DNA from 2 places in the Caproicibacter sp. BJN0012 genome. Region 2 is predicted to be linked to the other one. Evidence: riboswitches for the same ligand, from Rfam matches in the RefSeq annotation. Region 2 holds a riboswitch; the other holds the start of a gene.
The links. Region 2 has a riboswitch for FMN ahead of VA597_RS08645 (ECF transporter S component). Riboswitches for the same ligand answer to the same signal wherever they lie in the genome.

Region 1: another riboswitch for FMN. It lies ahead of ribD (bifunctional diaminohydroxyphosphoribosylaminopyrimidine deaminase/5-amino-6-(5-phosphoribosylamino)uracil reductase RibD); the one in region 2 lies ahead of VA597_RS08645 (ECF transporter S component).

Annotation. Positions count from the first base shown of each region.
Region 1 covers NZ_CP142518.1:2,514,268-2,522,717, reverse strand. Annotated here, with positions in the region: gene ribH (6,7-dimethyl-8-ribityllumazine synthase) at 1-283, opposite strand, end outside; gene VA597_RS12220 (bifunctional 3,4-dihydroxy-2-butanone-4-phosphate synthase/GTP cyclohydrolase II) at 297-1,496, opposite strand; gene VA597_RS12215 (riboflavin synthase) at 1,508-2,146, opposite strand; gene ribD (bifunctional diaminohydroxyphosphoribosylaminopyrimidine deaminase/5-amino-6-(5-phosphoribosylamino)uracil reductase RibD) at 2,128-3,231, opposite strand; FMN riboswitch at 3,404-3,544, opposite strand; gene VA597_RS12205 (sensor histidine kinase) at 3,983-5,215, opposite strand; gene VA597_RS12200 (LytR/AlgR family response regulator transcription factor) at 5,212-5,931, opposite strand; gene VA597_RS12195 (ABC transporter ATP-binding protein) at 6,147-6,896, shown strand; gene VA597_RS12190 (ABC transporter permease) at 6,893-8,450, shown strand, end outside.
Region 2 covers NZ_CP142518.1:1,784,473-1,792,922, forward strand. Annotated here, with positions in the region: gene tuf (elongation factor Tu) at 1-828, shown strand, start outside; gene VA597_RS08625 (6-phosphofructokinase) at 1,070-2,137, opposite strand; gene VA597_RS08630 (RNA degradosome polyphosphate kinase) at 2,156-4,273, opposite strand; gene VA597_RS08635 (Ppx/GppA phosphatase family protein) at 4,291-5,847, opposite strand; gene VA597_RS08640 (CapA family protein) at 6,057-7,295, shown strand; FMN riboswitch at 7,334-7,465, shown strand; FMN riboswitch at 7,580-7,718, shown strand; gene VA597_RS08645 (ECF transporter S component) at 7,723-8,361, shown strand.

The sequences.
Region 1 (8,450 bases), 730 kb from region 2:
CGTTACAAACATAGTCGTAATGGCTTGTGCTTCCGCGGATCACAGCGCCGAGGCAGATCACCGCGTCATATTTTCCGCTTTTCGCCATTTTTGACGCGATCAGCGGAATTTCAAACGCGCCGGGGACCCATGCAACATCGATGCTGTCCTCCGATACGTCGTGGCGCTTCAGGCCATCCAATGCGCCGGACAGTAATTTCGAGGTGATAAATTCATTGAAGCGGGCGGCTACAATGCCGATCCGGATCTCTTTGGACACCAGTTTTCCTTCGAAAATATTCATTGTAAAAACTCCTTCAATAATTGAGAATATGTCCCATCTTGGACTGCTTTGTTTTTAGATAAAACAGGTCGTAGGGGGTGGCGTCCATTTGGATTGGGACCCGCTCTACAATCTCCATGCCGTAATCGGCAAGCTGATACACCTTGTCGGGATTATTGGTCAAAAGCCGCAGCGTTTTGGCTCCCAAATCCCGGAGAATCTGTGCGCCGATGAAATATTCCCGCAAATCGCCCGCAAAGCCAAGCGCCTTGTTCGCTTCCAGCGTGTCCATGCCCTGATCCTGCAATTCATAGGCCCGGAGCTTATTGATCAGCCCGATGCCCCGGCCTTCCTGCCGCATGTAGAGCAGAATACCGCGTCCCTCCCGTTCGATCTGCGTCATGGCGGACGCGAACTGCTGTCCGCAGTCGCAGCGGAGGGAGCCGAACGCATCGCCGGTCAGGCATTCGGAATGGACGCGGCACAACAGGTTCCCCCCATCTCCGATTTCTCCCTTGACCAGCGCGACGTGATGCTCCCCGTTGAGTTTGTTGACATATCCATATGCGGTGAAATTTCCGTACCGGGTGGGCATCTTGGCAACGGCGATACGCTCGACCAGCTTATCGTGCTTTTTCCGGTAGTCCTGCAAGTCCTTGATGGTGATAAAGGCCAGCCCCCATTGACCGGCGAGCTGAATCAGTCCGGGTGTCCGCATCATTCGTCCGTCTGCGCTCATGACCTCACAGCACAGGCCGCACTCCGTAAGGCCCGCAAGCCTCAGCAGGTCCACGGTAGCCTCCGTATGCCCGCTCCGTTCCAGAGTCCCGTTCGGTTTCGCCATCAGCGGAAACATATGGCCGGGGCGGCGGAAATCCTCGGGCTTTGCGCTGCCGCTTACACAGGCGCGGGCCGTGATGCCCCGTTCTTCGGCGGAAATGCCCGTTGTGGTGCTTACATGGTCGACGGAAACCGTAAACGCCGTTTCATGATTGTCGGTATTGTCGGAAACCATCTGCGGAAACCGGAGCTTTTGACAGAGCGCAATGCTCATGGGCATACAAATCAGCCCTTTGCCGTGCACCGCCATAAAATTGACGTTTTCCGTCGTGGCGAATTCAGAGGCGCAGATCAGATCCCCTTCGTTTTCCCGATTTTCATCATCCGTTACTAAGATGATTTTTCCCTGGCGCAAATCGTCAAGCGCCTTTTCTATCGTACTGAACGCAAACATGCCGATCCCTCCTAAAATCCATACCGGGCAAGGAATTCCTTTGAGATGCCGCTCTGTCCTCCCGGTGTGCGGAGCAGCTTTTCCACATACTTTCCGATGCAGTCGTTTTCCAGATTCACCGTGTCCCCGACGCGCTTTTCCCCAAGCGTGGTATTTTGGGCCGTGTGCGGAATCACGGATACGCTGAAATCATTCTCTGTTACGCCCGCGACGGTCAGGCTGATGCCGTCGATGGCAATGGACCCTTTGTCGATCACATACCGCAGAATGCCGGGGGAAGTCCGGATGGTGAACCAGATTGCGTTTTCATCTTTCCGCACCTTACTGATGCCCCCGGCTCCGTCGATGTGCCCCGTGACGATATGCCCGCCGAACCGTCCGTTCAGCGGCATGGCGCGTTCGAGGTTGACCGTGCCGCCGACGTTCCTATTCAAAAGGTTGGAGCGCGCGGCGGTTTCGTGCATCACGTCGGTGGAAAAGGAATCTTCCGACAGGGAAACGACCGTCAGGCACACGCCGCTGACCGCGACGCTGTCGCCCAGCCTCAAACCCTCCAGAACCGCCGACGCGCCGATGGTCAGGACGGCGGAGCGCCCGCCTCTTTTGATGGAACGGATGATTCCCGTTTCCTCTATGATTCCTGTGAACATGGGAGCACCTCGCTTTCCAGCAGAATATCTTCTCCCAGCTGCGTCACCTGCGGCGAGGCAAGCCGGAACGCCTTCTTCGGGTCTTCCACGCCGATTCCTCCTACCGGAGATTTCGCATCGGCGCCGCCGAACAGCTTCGGAGCGACGTATGCCTGTACCTTGTTGACGATGCCGCTTTGCAGTGCCGACCAGTTCAGCGCGCCGCCGCCCTCCAGCAAAACGCTGTCAATTTTCTTTTCCCCCAACGCGGCCATGAGCTCACGCAGATCCACATGCCCATCCTTCGACGGAAGCGTGAGGATTTCGCATCCGGCATCCCGGTAGGAATGCGCAAGGGCCTCATCCCGTGAGCAGGTGGCAAGAATAGTGGGAGCCTCTCCCGCCGTCCGCACAACCCGCGCGTTCAGCGGTGTCCGCAGCCGGGAATCGCAGATAATGCGAGCAGGATTCCTGCCGCCCGGCAGGCGGCAGGTCAAAAGCGGGTCATCCGCGAGGATCGTGCCGACACCCGCCATGATGCCGGTATACCGATGCCGGTCTTCCTGTACGCACCTGCGGGCGGTTTCGCCCGTGATCCACTTTGATCGGCCGGACCGTGTGGTAATTTTCCCGTCCATCGTCATGGCGTACTTCATCACAACGTAAGGCGTTTTAGTCTGGATAAAGTGGAAGAACACCTCGTTCAGCCCGGTGCAGGCTTCACATAACACGCCTTCGGAGACTTCGATCCCGTGCCGGCGTAAAATCTGGATTCCTTTTCCGGCAACCAGCGGATTCGGATCGACCGAACCGACCACGACGCGGCGGATGCCGCTTTCCAGAATTGCCTCCGTACACGGCGGTGTTTTCCCGTAATGGCAGCACGGTTCCAAGGTCACATACAGCGTCGCGTTCCGCGGCGGTTCCGTGCAGGAGGCCAGCGCGTTCCGTTCCGCGTGCAATTCTCCGTACCGCTGATGATATCCCGTGCCGATCACACGGCCATCTTTTACAACAACTGCTCCGACCATCGGATTTGGGTTAACCCAGCCGCAGCCTTTTTGTGCGTATTCCAGCGCCAGTTTCATGTAAGTTTCGTCAGACAATCGCAACACCCCTAAAATAAAAAATTAACACCTGAAAACATTGGAAATGTCTTTCAGGTGTTAAAATTTAGGTGTATTGGAATGCCTACAAAACCATCCAGCGCGATAAATTCGGCTTTGATGGTATAGCAAAGTGTTGTCGAACACTACTTCGGCATCAAACACAATTTCAACACATCTTCTTCTATCCAGACTTTACTGTCGGTTTTGGAGTTTCACCAAATCCTGACTTGAACATAATGTCAAGTCCTGCGCTTACGCGCTCGCGGACTATACCGCCGATCGGGAATTTCACCCTGCCCTGAAGACATTTTAAATTATTCAGTTGTTTGAATTAATTATACGCCGGTTGATAAAAAAATCAATATTATTTAATTCAAATTCGATAAATACCTATAATGCATAGCTTAGTCGGGCTTATCCGGCCGGTGAGAACCAGATCAGTGATGCAGGAATCTCTGTCGCGAATAGATCAATTCCGCCGTTGCGATCACTCCTTATTTTGTTGACAGGTTACTTCTGTGGCACCTACGTGAAAAATCCGTCCCTGTCCGTGAATTTTGTGGGCGACCGAACTCTTCACGAACAACTATCTAAACATCCTGCACCTTGTGCCCGCAGCTTTTAAATCAAGAAATATGTAACGGAACGGGACTTGCAGATCATATTGAGAACTGAATTTAACACCAATTATAAGGATTTGCCTGATGGCAGACTGTAGTTACAACTTTTGTAAGGCCTTCCTTTCGAATTAGAACGGGAAATATACAAGAAGCGTAAACATGCCTTCCTCTTCTGTTATTTCCATAGACCCACCGTGCCGCATGGCGATCTCCCGGATGCTGGAAAGGCCGAAGCCATGGGAATGTCGGTCCTTCTTTGTCGTGATTGGAATGCCAGCTTCGAGAACTGGCTTTTCAGTGGAAGGATTTTGCACCTTTAAAACAAACAGCCCTTTGTCCGTTCTCGCTTTTATTGAGATATGCCTTTGCCTTTCTGGCAGCTTATCACAGGCCTCAATCGCGTTGTCAAGGCTGTTCGCAAATACCGCGCACAGGTCCGGGTCCTGAATTTGGATTCCCTGTGGCACGGACACTTCCACTTCTGAACGGATTTGATGCTGCTCCATGATGGCGGCTTTGGACGCCAAAACAATGTTGATAATCTGGTTTTCACAAAATTTTCGCGTGTGCTCCATCACCGGAGAATGGATCAGCCCGTTCAGGTAGTCCCTCAGTTCCGGTTCCGGCAGTGCCGACATGGTTTGAAGGTGGTTCGCCAAGTCATGCCTGAGCCGCCGAACTTGGAGCTGCTCCTGCTCCAGATTCCGATAGTACATACGGTTCATCTCATAAAAATTCTTTTCCTGCTCCAGCTTTTGCTGCCGGGCTAGCACCACGACGGCCCACAAGAGGCCGATGGAGGTCAGCGTGACCACCGGAAGCAGAAGGTAAACGCGCGGCTCTCCGCTTCCGCCCTCTTCATTTCCCAGAAGAACGGTGATAAATGTGGCGGCCAGAGGCGTCAGCGCCAGCACATCTATAAGCGCCCATAATTGAGTCGATAGGTTGTATTCCTGCTTTGGTGCAAAGCGTCTGAGCGCCAGATAAACTGTCAGCCAAAGAAAACATTTGAGAAGATCGATGCTGTACAATAGAAACATGCTGTCCACGAGTGCGTTGAGAGAAAACCCAATGCTGGACAGAATCAGTGCTATGGAGAGGCGTTGCAGCCAGCTCCCCTCGCAGCAAAGAAAAACGACGCATCCGAAGCCCAGGAACGCGCCGGGCAAGTTGACCGGATCTCCGACAAAGACAGCCATGCTGGTAAAGAACAGACAGCCAAGATATAGGATTGGCTCCGCCCATCGTTTCTTTCGGATAGGCAGAAACAGTATCGCGATCCGCATAATCAGAGACGCCGTGACGAACCTGCTGAAAAAGCCCGCCGTCATCATAACGGGGCTGTTAAACCAGTATCTCATATTCGGCTTTCCCCTTCGATCATGTCCTTTGCCAACGCCGCCATCGCGCTTTGACGGAATGCCCGGCTGACCGGCAACCGGGCATCGCCGATTCTGACGCCGCTTTTTTCAATTTCCGATACCGCTCCGGCACGGACCAGATATCTCTGGTGAATGCGGATGAAACCTGAGCCAAGCGTAGCCTGAGCGTCATCCAGCTTGCCATAATAGGCATACTCCCTCGCCTCGGTTAAAACCTTGACCAGACGCCTTTCGCTGCACAGGTAGAGAATGTCTTTTTTAGCAATGCGGTACAGGCCCTCCGCGTTTTGCACGGTGAACGTCTGCGGCCTGCGGCTTTCCATCAGCTTCTGCGCGCGATCAAGCACCAGTCGGAGCTTGTCTTCCTTCACGGGTTTTACCAGGTAGTCCATAGCGCCGACAGCATACCCGTCAAATACAAAGTCGGAGTATCCGGTGACGAATACGAGCATAAGATTTGTATCGTGCTCCCTGATCTGCTTTGCCGTTTCCATACCGGATATTCCGCCCAGCTCCACGTCCAGAAAAAGGGTATCCAGCTCGCCGGAGTGTTTCGTAAGCCATTGTATGACACCCTCGCCAGATGAAAAATCATAAAAGACTTTCCCTTCTTCTTCCCGAAGCAGATGTTCTATTGAAAAGCGGAGCGCATCCCGCGCACCGCTCTCGTCGTCACAAATTCCAATTCGAAGCATTCTGTCGCCTCCCATACCGATTTTAACATACAATCAGCATGAAAAAAACAAATGGTCAAACAGACAGCTGCAAAACTTTACACCACAGCGGCCAAACTTTACAAGTTCAGCAGACGAATGCGGGACTTTACAAAATACGAACCATTTATCACAGGTCCAAAACCGGAAACCACTTTTCTGAGGTAAGATTCAACCATGGAAAGGTGGTTTTTATTATGCTGCAAGTAAAAGGCCTGCGCAAATCCTACAAGGTCGGAAGGATGACCTATGAGGTTCTCAAAGGCGTCAGCCTGTCCGTGGCGCAGGGAGAATTTGTCGCCGTCATGGGGCCTTCCGGCTCCGGAAAAACGACGCTGCTCAACTGTATTTCCTGCTACATCCCCTTTGAAGGCGGGCAGATTTCGCTGGGCGGACAGGAACTGAAAAATATGGACGAGAATTCCCTTGCGAAAGTGCGAAATCAAAAGCTCGGTTTTGTCTTTCAGGATTTTATGCTGCTGGACGGATTGAGCGTTCTGGACAATATCCTGCTGCCCAAGATCATCGGCGGAGATACCAGCCGGGCGATGGAACGGCGCGGGGGCGAACTCTGCGAGCTCTTCGGCATCGGCGCGATAAAAAACAAATATCCCGCCGAGATCTCCGGCGGTGAAAAACAGCGGACCGCTGTGGCCCGGGCGCTTATGAACGAACCCCTGATGATTCTGGCGGATGAGCCTACAGGAAACCTGGATTCCAAGTCCAGCAGGGCGGTGATTTCCTCCTTTGAGGAAGCGCGGAACAAACTGTCCGCCACAATTTTCATGGTAACGCACGACAGCTTTGCCGCATCCTTCTGCGACCGGGTGATCATGCTGAAGGACGGCGCTGTTCACAGCATGTTGGAAAAACGGGGGATGGAACGCGGCGCTTTTCAGGACGCGCTGCTTGCCGCCATTAAGGAAATGAGTGGTGAAGTGGCATGAGAAACCTTCGGGAAGTCAGCGCTGCGCTCCGCCGCCGAAATCGCAGGCAGTATACGCTGCTGGTTTTATGTATTTTCGTTTCGGTGCTGCTCATTACGGCTTACGTTTGCATGATGCGTTCTCCCACCGTCCTCACGATTCTGCCGGAGGGCGGGGATTCCCGCAAGCAGGTCATGATGATTTTCGCCTTGGCCGTCGTTGGCTGCGGAGTTTTCACGGCTTACGCATCGTCCCTTTTCTTTCGGTATAAATCACGGGAAGCCGGAATTCTTATGGCTCTGGGAGCTTCCCGCAAACAGATCCGCGGCCTGCTTTTCCGGGAGCTTGCGGCTGTGGCGGTCGGCTCCTGCGTGGCGGGGGCGATTTCAGGCGCTCCGCTTGCGTGGTGTATCTGGCAGCTTTTTCGGCTTTTTCTTGTGGACACCCAGGAAATGGTGCTGTCCTTTGACCCGAAAGCGTACCTGTTCACCGCGGCGTTTGCCCTGTACACGATTCTGGCACTGTTTCTGATGGGAACAAAGCTGGTCCGCCGCACCGACATCATGGACGTGGTTAATGAACAGCGCAAATCCGAACCCATCCGCGATGTGAAACCTTGGTTCGGGCCGCTCGGCATCGGGTTCCTATTTGCCGGCGGACTTGGCGGGTACTTGGTGCCGCGTCTCTACGAGGCGCTGTTTTCGGCTTATCCTCCCGCATGGCTTAGTATTTTCTATCTTCCGTTGATCATCGGCCTCTATATGGTGCTGCTGCATACCGTCATTCGCGGGTGGCGGAGCGGCAAGAACAGGTACCGGCATATCATTTCCCGCAGCATGATGAAGTTTCAGGGCAGGCAGACAGTGAACAGCATGCTGGTCCTTACGGTTTTGATCGCCGGAGCGTATTTCGCCGCTTTTTATACCCCCACCATGTCTGCCGGATCGACGTACCGCGTTGATCAGCGGCCTGTCGACTATGCGTTTCGATACTGTGAAGATCAGAATATGCTGACGAAGGACGAAATTGAAGCGATGGCCTCTAAAGACAGTGTGACGATCACCGATTGGAAGGATGCCGAGACAGCGGTTCTGGCACACGACGGCAATCAGCAGATCACGGACGACAGCGGCAAATACCATTATGAATACCGAAAGCTACTTGGAGAGGGCAACTACATTTCAGAAAGTAATTTCAATAAAATGACGGGGCAGAGCGTTCAGATTCAACCGGGAAAATTGGCCGTTGTCTTGTCGAAGGAAGCCGCCAATGGTGATTCAAAGCCATCCGACACTCTTCTGCTGACCAACATGACTACCCGGAAAACGCTGAGTGTTTCGTTTCAGGAGTATTTGCGCGACGATATGCTGGCGTATTCCAACTTTATCACCTATTACGTTCTGGACGATGCTGACTATAAGACAATTACGGACGGATTGGTGCGTTCCTGGCGAGAAACAATCGTATTTTTCGATGTGAAGGACGTGATGCAAACTTATGATTTTGCAAAAGGGCTTTACAATTCCATTGTTGACCATTTCAGCCCCGAACAGGAGTATGAGGATGCTTACGACC
Region 2 (8,450 bases):
GTTGGCGTGCCTTATATTGTTGTCTATATGAACAAAGTCGATCAGGTCGACGACGAGGAACTGTTGGACCTGGTTGAGATGGAAATTCGCGACCTGTTGAATGAATATGAATTTCCGGGCGACGACACTCCGATTATTCGCGGCTCGGCTCTGAAGGCTTTGGAGAGCACATCCACCGATCCGGATGCTCCGGAATATAAATCCATTTGGGAACTGATGGATGCGGTTGACAAGTTCATCCCGACACCGGAACGCAAAGCGGACCTGCCTTTCCTGATGCCGATCGAAGACGTTATGACCATCAGCGGCCGCGGCACCGTTGCGACGGGCAGAGTGGAGCGCGGCAGGGCTAAAATCGGCGAAGAAGTCGAAATCATCGGCCTCTCTCCGGAAAAGAAAAAGTCTGTTATTACGGGCCTTGAAATGTTCCGCAAATCCCTTGATTTTGCCGAGGCCGGCGACAACATCGGCATGCTTCTCCGCGGTATCCAGAGAGAAGAGATCGAGCGCGGCCAGGTCATTGCAAAGCCGGGCAGTGTGCATCCTCATACCAAATTTGTCGGCCAGGTTTACGTTCTGACCAAGGATGAAGGCGGCCGTCATACACCGTTCTTCAATAATTACCGTCCTCAGTTCTATTTCCGCACCACGGATGTTACCGGCACCATCGACCTTCCGGAAGGAACGGAAATGTGCATGCCGGGCGATAACGTCCAGATAACAGTAGAGCTGATTACGCCGATCGCAATGGAAGAAGGACTCCGCTTCGCTATCCGCGAGGGCGGCCATACGGTTGGTTCCGGCGTTGTTTCCAAGATCATTGAGTAATTTGCGGCTGCGGCCGTATCTGGCTGGGCCGGTGAAGATTTCTTCACCGGCCCAGCTTTTTGCGTCAAAGCGGAAATAGCTCTTTTCGGGCGCGGTCTCCATGCGGACCGGGCCTGCGCGCGTTTTTTTCGCTTCCCTCGTGCGCCCTGATGTGAGCGGCGGATTCGGATCCGCGACGCCCACGTCGTAGCCGCCGCAGGCGCTTCCGGACCGGACGGTCCGCGGAAAGGGGCTATGCCCCTCAATATCCGAAACTGATTCCGATGTTCTGCGCGGTCTTAATCAGATCGCAGTCCTGCGGAACAGATTTTAATTTTCCGGCGACGTTCTCCAGCGGGACGGAAACGATGGAATCATTTTTCAAGGACACCATGCAGCCGTATTTTTCTTTTATAATCAGATCCGCCGCCGCTGCGCCAAACCGGGTGGCAAGAATCCGGTCATACGGGCAAGGGCTTCCGCCCCGCTGAAAATGTCCGGGAACGGTGACCCGCGTTTCATGTCCTGTCATTTTCTCGATTTCGTCAGCCAACCGATAGGAGATAGAGGGATGAGACATTTTAGCGCGCTCTGCTTTAAACTGCTTTTTGCTGAGCCTGGACTCATCTGTTGAGACAGCTCCTTCTGCAACGGCCAAAATGGAAAAGCGTTTTCCCTGCCGGCTTCTTCCGCGCAGCGATTCCGCCACGCAGTCAATGTTATAAGGAATTTCCGGAAGCAGAATGACGTCGGCTCCGCCTGCGATTCCTGCATGAAGCGTCAGCCATCCGGCCTTGTGCCCCATGACCTCGACAATAAAAACGCGGCTGTGGGAGGTCGCCGTGGTGTGGATGCAGTCGATGACGTAGGCCGCGTTTTCAACCGCGCTTTGGAACCCAAAGCTCATGTCCGTCCCCCAAAGATCGTTGTCGATCGTCTTTGGCAATGTGACGATGTTCAATCCTTCCTCCCGCAGCAGGTTGGCGGTTTTATGGGTTCCGTTTCCTCCAAGGATCACAAGGCAGTCGAGTCCCCAGTTGTTATAGTTGCTTTTCATATTTTTGACCTGGTCCTCGCTTCCGGAGCGAATCTGCTTAAACGGCTGCCTGGATGTCCCAAGCACAGTGCCTCCCAACGTAAGGATACCGGAGAAATCATCCGCGGCCATCCGCCGGCAATTCCCTTCAATCAGACCGCGGTATCCGTCCTGAATGCCGATTATTTCGACGCTGGCACCCATGCGGGCATAGAGCGATTTTGCGATTCCTCGCAACGCCGCGTTTAATCCCTGACAATCTCCGCCGCTTGTCAAAAGCCCTATTTTTTTCATATCCGGATCCTTTCTCGTTCAGGTATTGCGAAACAGTTCCTCGGGACCTTGAGAAAAAATTGAAGCCTCCCCCTGCATGCAATCTTTTGCATATTGCTGAGCGATCTTTGTAAATTCCTCCTGGCAGTTAAGCGGTGTTTTTCCTCTGCGGTCCACCCTGAAATAAGTCCCGTCGCTGTTCATTTCTCTCGCGTTTTCATTATCCTTCAGCATCAGATCAACCGCCTGCATGATCCTGCGGCGCAGCTGCCCGTCCTCCACCGGAAAAACAAGCTCCACCCGCCGGTCCAGGTTGCGCTGCATCCAGTCAGCGCTTCCCAGAAAGACCTTTGTGTTTCCTGCGTTTTCAAACGTAAAAATTCGGCTGTGCTCCAACAATCTTCCGACAATGCTTCTGACAGTTATGTTTTCGCTGTACCCTTCTTTTCCCGGAATCAGGCAGCAGATTCCCCGGACGATCAGCCGGACCGGGACGCCGGCTCCGGAGGCCTGATAGAGAAGGGCGATGATTTCCGGGTCCACCAGCGAGTTCACTTTGGCGGTGATTCCGCACGGCAGATTCTTTTTTGCGTTTTCCATCTCATTCCGGATCATTCTGAAGAAAAAGGAGCGCAGGCCGCTCGGCGCCACAATAAAACGGTTATATTCCGGAGGATGGGAGTAACCGGTCAGGACGTTGAACAGGGAGGAAGCGTCAATTCCATACGGTTCCCGGCATGTGAAAAGCCCGATATCCGTATACACCTTTGCCGTTGAGTCATTGTAGTTGCCGGTCGCCAGATGGACATATCTCCGGATCCCATCCTCGTCGCGCCGCACCACCAGCAGAATTTTGCAGTGCGTTTTCAGACCGCTCAAACCGTAGATGACATGACATCCGGCCTCTTCCAGCTTTTTTGCCCACATGATATTGTTTTCTTCATCGAACCGGGCTTTCAGTTCCACCAGGACAGTGACCTGCTTCCCGTTTTCCGCCGCGCGGATCAGTGCGGCGACGATGGGGGAATGCCCGCTCACGCGGTACAGCGTCTGCTTGATTGCGAGAACATTTTCGTCTTCCGCAGCCGTGCGGACAAAGTCAATGACGGTTTCAAAGCTCTCGTACGGATGGTGGACCATGCGGTCGCGTTCCCGGATTGCCTTGAAAATATCATCACATTCCACAAAGTCTCCAGGGGGGTAAATGGGCCGCATGGGGTGGTAACACAACTGTTCATAGCGCGGCAAAGTGGCAAACGCGGAGCAAAAAGTAAGATCCAGAGGACCCGGAATTTCGTAAATCTGATGATCCTCGATTTCAAGCATTTCTCTCAAGAACAGCTCGGTCTCCTGATCATGGCCGCGCGAAAGCTCCAGGCGCACGGGCTTTCCGCGTTTGCGCTTTTTAATGAATTTTTGTATTTCGATCAGAAGATCCTCGGTGTCTTCGTCAATGTCGAGATCGGAACTTCTGGTGATGCGGAATGTACTGGCGGAACGGATTTCATTCAGTTCAAACAGCTCGCCGAGCTTATGGATGATGATATTTTCCAGAAGAATATAATCGCTTCCGTTTCCCGACGGGATGCTGATGAAGCGGGACAGGATTCCGGGAACCTGAACAACTGCAAAATAGGATTCCTCCTTTCCCTTCAGGCGAACGGCAATGTTCAGACTGCGGTTTGCAAGCAAGGGGAACGGGCGGCTTCGGTCCACTGCCAGCGGAGTCAGAACAGGGAACAGAATGCGGTCGAAATATTCGGAGACATATTTTTCCTGTTCTTCGCTCAGTTCCTCCGGCTTCAAAAACCGGATCCCTCTTTTTTTCAAAGCAGGCACAACGGAGCGGGTATAACAGGAATATTGCCGTTCGGCAAAACCGTGGATTTTCTGTGATAAGATGGGAAGCAGCTCGATGGGTGACAGACCGGAATGGTCGCGGCCGAAATAGTGAGAATCCACCTGTTCTTCCACTCCGGCGACCCGCACCATGAAAAACTCGTCCAGATTGGAAGCCGTAATTCCCAAAAACCTCATCCGCTCCATGATCGGATTTTCCTTCCGAAATGCCTCTTCCAGGACGCGGTAATTAAAATCTATCCAGCTCAGTTCCCGGTTGATGTAGGGAATCGCCGGTTTTTCGTCTTTCTCGTTCAATTGTATCACAACCTTTTTTACAGCAGGTTAGACTTTATCGTCAGTTCCGGGTTATAGCCGAACACTTCTTTAAAATAAGGAGCACACTGGTCAAATGCCCACTGTTCCAAATACAGATTAGCGTCGCTCTGGGAAGAAATGGTCAGCAGATCTTTTTCCAGCCGGACTTTAAGGTCGGTCAGCTTTTGTTTTTGCGATTTGTCGAGCGAGTTTGCCAGGCGGAAAATTGCGACGAGCTTGGAAACGATCAATCTGTTTTTTTCATTCAGCGAAGCAAACGCGGCGTTGCTGTGATTCGGAATATCGTACTCGTTATAACGCGCCACAAAAGCCGTCAGAAGCATTTCTTCATCCGTAAGGCCGTAGATGTCTGTGTCCTTGATCAAGTCGTACGAGCTTTGCAAATGCCGCTTGGCGGTGACGTAATGCCCGCAGTCGTGAAGAATGGCGGCCAGCTCCAGCAGCAGACGTTCCCTTCGCCCCAGGCCGTGGGCCCCTTTCATTTTATCAAAGATCTTGCAGGAAAATTCCCGGACGCATTCCGTGTGCGTGCGGCTGCAGTGGTAGGAATCCGCGATTTTCCCGGCACAGGAAATCGCGCTGACGCGCACATGGTCCAGATACTGAGCGGAGCTTTTGGGAATCAGCATCTGACGGATCAATGCGTCCCAGAGCTCCACTTCAGGGGACAGGATCGTTGTGGACGCAGTAAAGCGAAGGAGCCGGATGGCAATTGCCAGAGAAGAATACAGCAGCTCGGCTGTTTCTTCGGAAAGGTTGTATTTGCGGCCGATGCGGTCCTGCGGCATTTTCCTGATTTGTTCAAAGAGTTCCTTAATTCGAAAGGAATCCAGCTCGTACCTCCCGTCCTTCAGTTCAATACCGCAAATTTTCGCAATCAGGCGGACCCCGCTGCCGGTCAAAACAAGATTGCCCGCCTTTCCGCTTTCCAGAGGAACATGGATATGCCACAGGATGGAATCCAGATATTCCTCAACAACGGTGGAAAAATCATCCGTCGCATTTTGGATATTTCCGAGCATATCGTGGAGTTTCAGCGATCCCATCGGAATATTCTGCGAAAAAATCATTTGTTTTCCATCATAGACGGAGAAACCGATCGTTCCGGCCCCGATATGGCAGATCAGCGCGCTCTCGCCTTTCGTTTTTTCCATCCTGCTATTCATGTAATTTAAGATTTCCCAGTAAATCAGAGTTTTTTCCTGATCATCCTCCAGAACCTCGACCTGAATCCCGTTTTGTATCTTCAGCTGGTCGATGATGAATGAGCGGTTTTCCGCCTCCCGCAAAGCCGTGGTGGCGACGGTTCTGCAGTCTGTTACGCCATATCCGGTCAGAACGTCCTCGTAGCCGTGCAGAAGGGAAGAAAGTTCGCGAAGGCTTTCAAAACTGATTTTTCCGTCGGTAAAAACCTCGTGTCCCAGGCGAAGCGGGTATTCGAGGAGATCGATATTTTCGATCTTGCCCTTTTTCAGCTGTGAGATTCTCATTTTCAAGGCATTGGAATCAATGTCAATGACAGCCGCGAGCCTGGGATTCTTTTTCCTGTTCAAAGAATTCTCTCCCTTCCACTCCGTAAGATTTATATATTATTAGGATAACAAGTTTTTATTCTGATTTCCACCTTTTTACATAGATTTTACATAAACTAAATCAGGCCGTCTTTCCTTCCATCCGGTTTCAGGATGAGATGATTTTCCGTTTCGTGTGTGATATACTGGATTCATGCAAAAGGAATGCCGAAAAGAAAGGTTTACGAATTATGAAAAAAAGACACCATTCCGCCTTCCGGCGGACGGCAGTGATCTCTGCCGCGATCATTTTCTGCGGTGTGATCGCAGCCGCAGCGGCGTTTTACCACGGACAGATCCCCGGCTTGAATCAAAGCCAAACGTCCTCGTCCGCTTTGCCGTCTTCTTCACAGACAAAGACGCCTTCTTCCTCAAAATCTGTCCCGAAACCTGTTTCCATCACTATTCTTGGCGCGGGGGATGATTTGATACACAGCACTATTTACAATCGCGCAAAAAAGCTGGCGGGCGGGAAGGGCTACGATTTCGACCCGATGTATGAACGTGTGGCCGGAAGAATTCAAACCGCCGATATTGCGGTCGTCAACCAGGAAAGTATCCTGGCCTCAAAGGTGGCGCCGATCTCGGGATATCCCCTTTTCAATTCTCCGACCGAAGTGGGGGACGAGCTGGTTCACCTCGGCTTTGACGTAATCAATCAGGCAAACAACCACGTTTTGGATATGGGACAAAAAGGAATCAAGGCGGCGCTCGACTACTGGGACACTCAGCCGGTCACAGCCATCGGGGCGTATCGGAACGACGCCGACCTTCAAAATATTCGGATTGTGGAGTCAAAGGGAATTAAGACCGCGCAGATCGGGATCACGGAAATGACAAACGGTCTGTATTTGCCGAAAGATTCGGATTACCGCATCGTCTACGCAAGTGATACCGAACTGATTAAAAGCCTGATCCAAAAGGCAAAAAGCATGGCTGACGTCGTCGTGATTTCTGTTCACTGGGGAACCGAGGATACCTACACACTGACGGATCAGCAGAAGAAACTTGCGCAGGAAATGGTCGACTGGGGCGCGGATATCATTTTCGGAAATCATCCGCACGTGGTGCAGCAGCTCACTTTGTTGACAAGGGCGTCCGACGGCGCGAAATGTCCTGTGATTTTTGCTTTCGGGAATTTCATTTCCGGCCAGCTTTACGGAAGAAATATGGTAAGCGGTCTGTTGACCGTTACGATGACTAAAAATTTTGAAACTGGGAAAACCGTTTATTCCGGCATGAAATTTGAACCGATCGTAACCCATTATGAAACCAGCTTTGCAAACCTTTCCATTTACCCGTTGAGCGAATATTCGGAAACGCTTGCAAGCAAGCATGGTGTTCGGAAGAGGACGCCCGAATTCAGCATGCGGTTTATCCAGGACATCATTGACCAAAACATTCCCAAAGAGTATCAGGCAGAGTCTTGACAGAACTTCCGAACTGTGTTATACTTCTGACAATTGAATAAGTTCTTCGGGGCGGGGTGCAATTCCCCACCGGCGGTAAAGCGGTGAGAGCCGATAAGCCCGCGAGCGGAAACGCAGATTTTGGTTTGATTCCAAAGCCGACGGTAAAGTCCGGATGAAAGAAGAAAAACAGACGATTTTTTGTGCTGTTATGCCGTCCCGCATTTTTGCGGGACTTTTTTTGTTCAATCCGTTGATTCCTGCCTCAAAGGATTATTGAAGCCTTTTTTGGCATAGATCAAAATAAACAGTTTCAGGAGAGGGTGCAATTCCCCACCGGCGGTAAAACGGCGAACAGCCGGCGAGCCCGCGAGCGGCATATCAGCCGCGGATTTTGGTTTGATTCCGAAGCCGACGGTAGAGTCCGGATGAAAGAAGAGGAGCAAAAATGACAAATAATTATGAAAAAGCCGGCAAACGCCAGAGACTAAAATTTGACGCCAGAAACATCGCACAGATTGGGGTTCTGTCCGGAATCGCATTTCTGCTGATGATGTTTGAATTTCCGCTGTGGTTTGCCCCCGCGTTTTACAGGCTGGATTTCAGCGAGCTGCCGGTTTTGATCGGAGGCTTCGCTCTGGGGCCGGTGGCCGGAATCATGATTGAACTGGTGAAGGTGATTTTGTATCTTGTAATCCACGGAAGCTCCACCGCGGGCGTGGGCGACCTTGCCAATTTCCTGATCGGATGCTCGCTGGTTGTCCCCAGCGCAATTCTTTACAAATATCATAAAAGCAGACGCAATGCGGTCATCGGTCTGGTCCTGGGCACTTTGGTGATGATTCTGGTCGGCAGCCTGGTGAATGCTTATGTGCTTCTTCCTGTCTATGCCGTGGCTTACCATATGCCGATGAGCGCACTGATCAGCATGGGCTCCGTCGTCAACCCGTCCATAAAGAACCTGCAGACCTTTATTCTCTTGGCTGTCGCACCGTTTAACCTGTTCAAAGGGGTAACGGTTTCCTGCCTGACGATGCTTCTTTATAAAAGAGTCAGCCCGATCCTGCACCATACCATGGGGAAATGAACGCTGCGGCGGATGGCCGGATCTTTAAGAATATCCCTTTACAAATTCTTTAGCCTGTGCTATACTGTAAAGCATAAAAATTGAATATT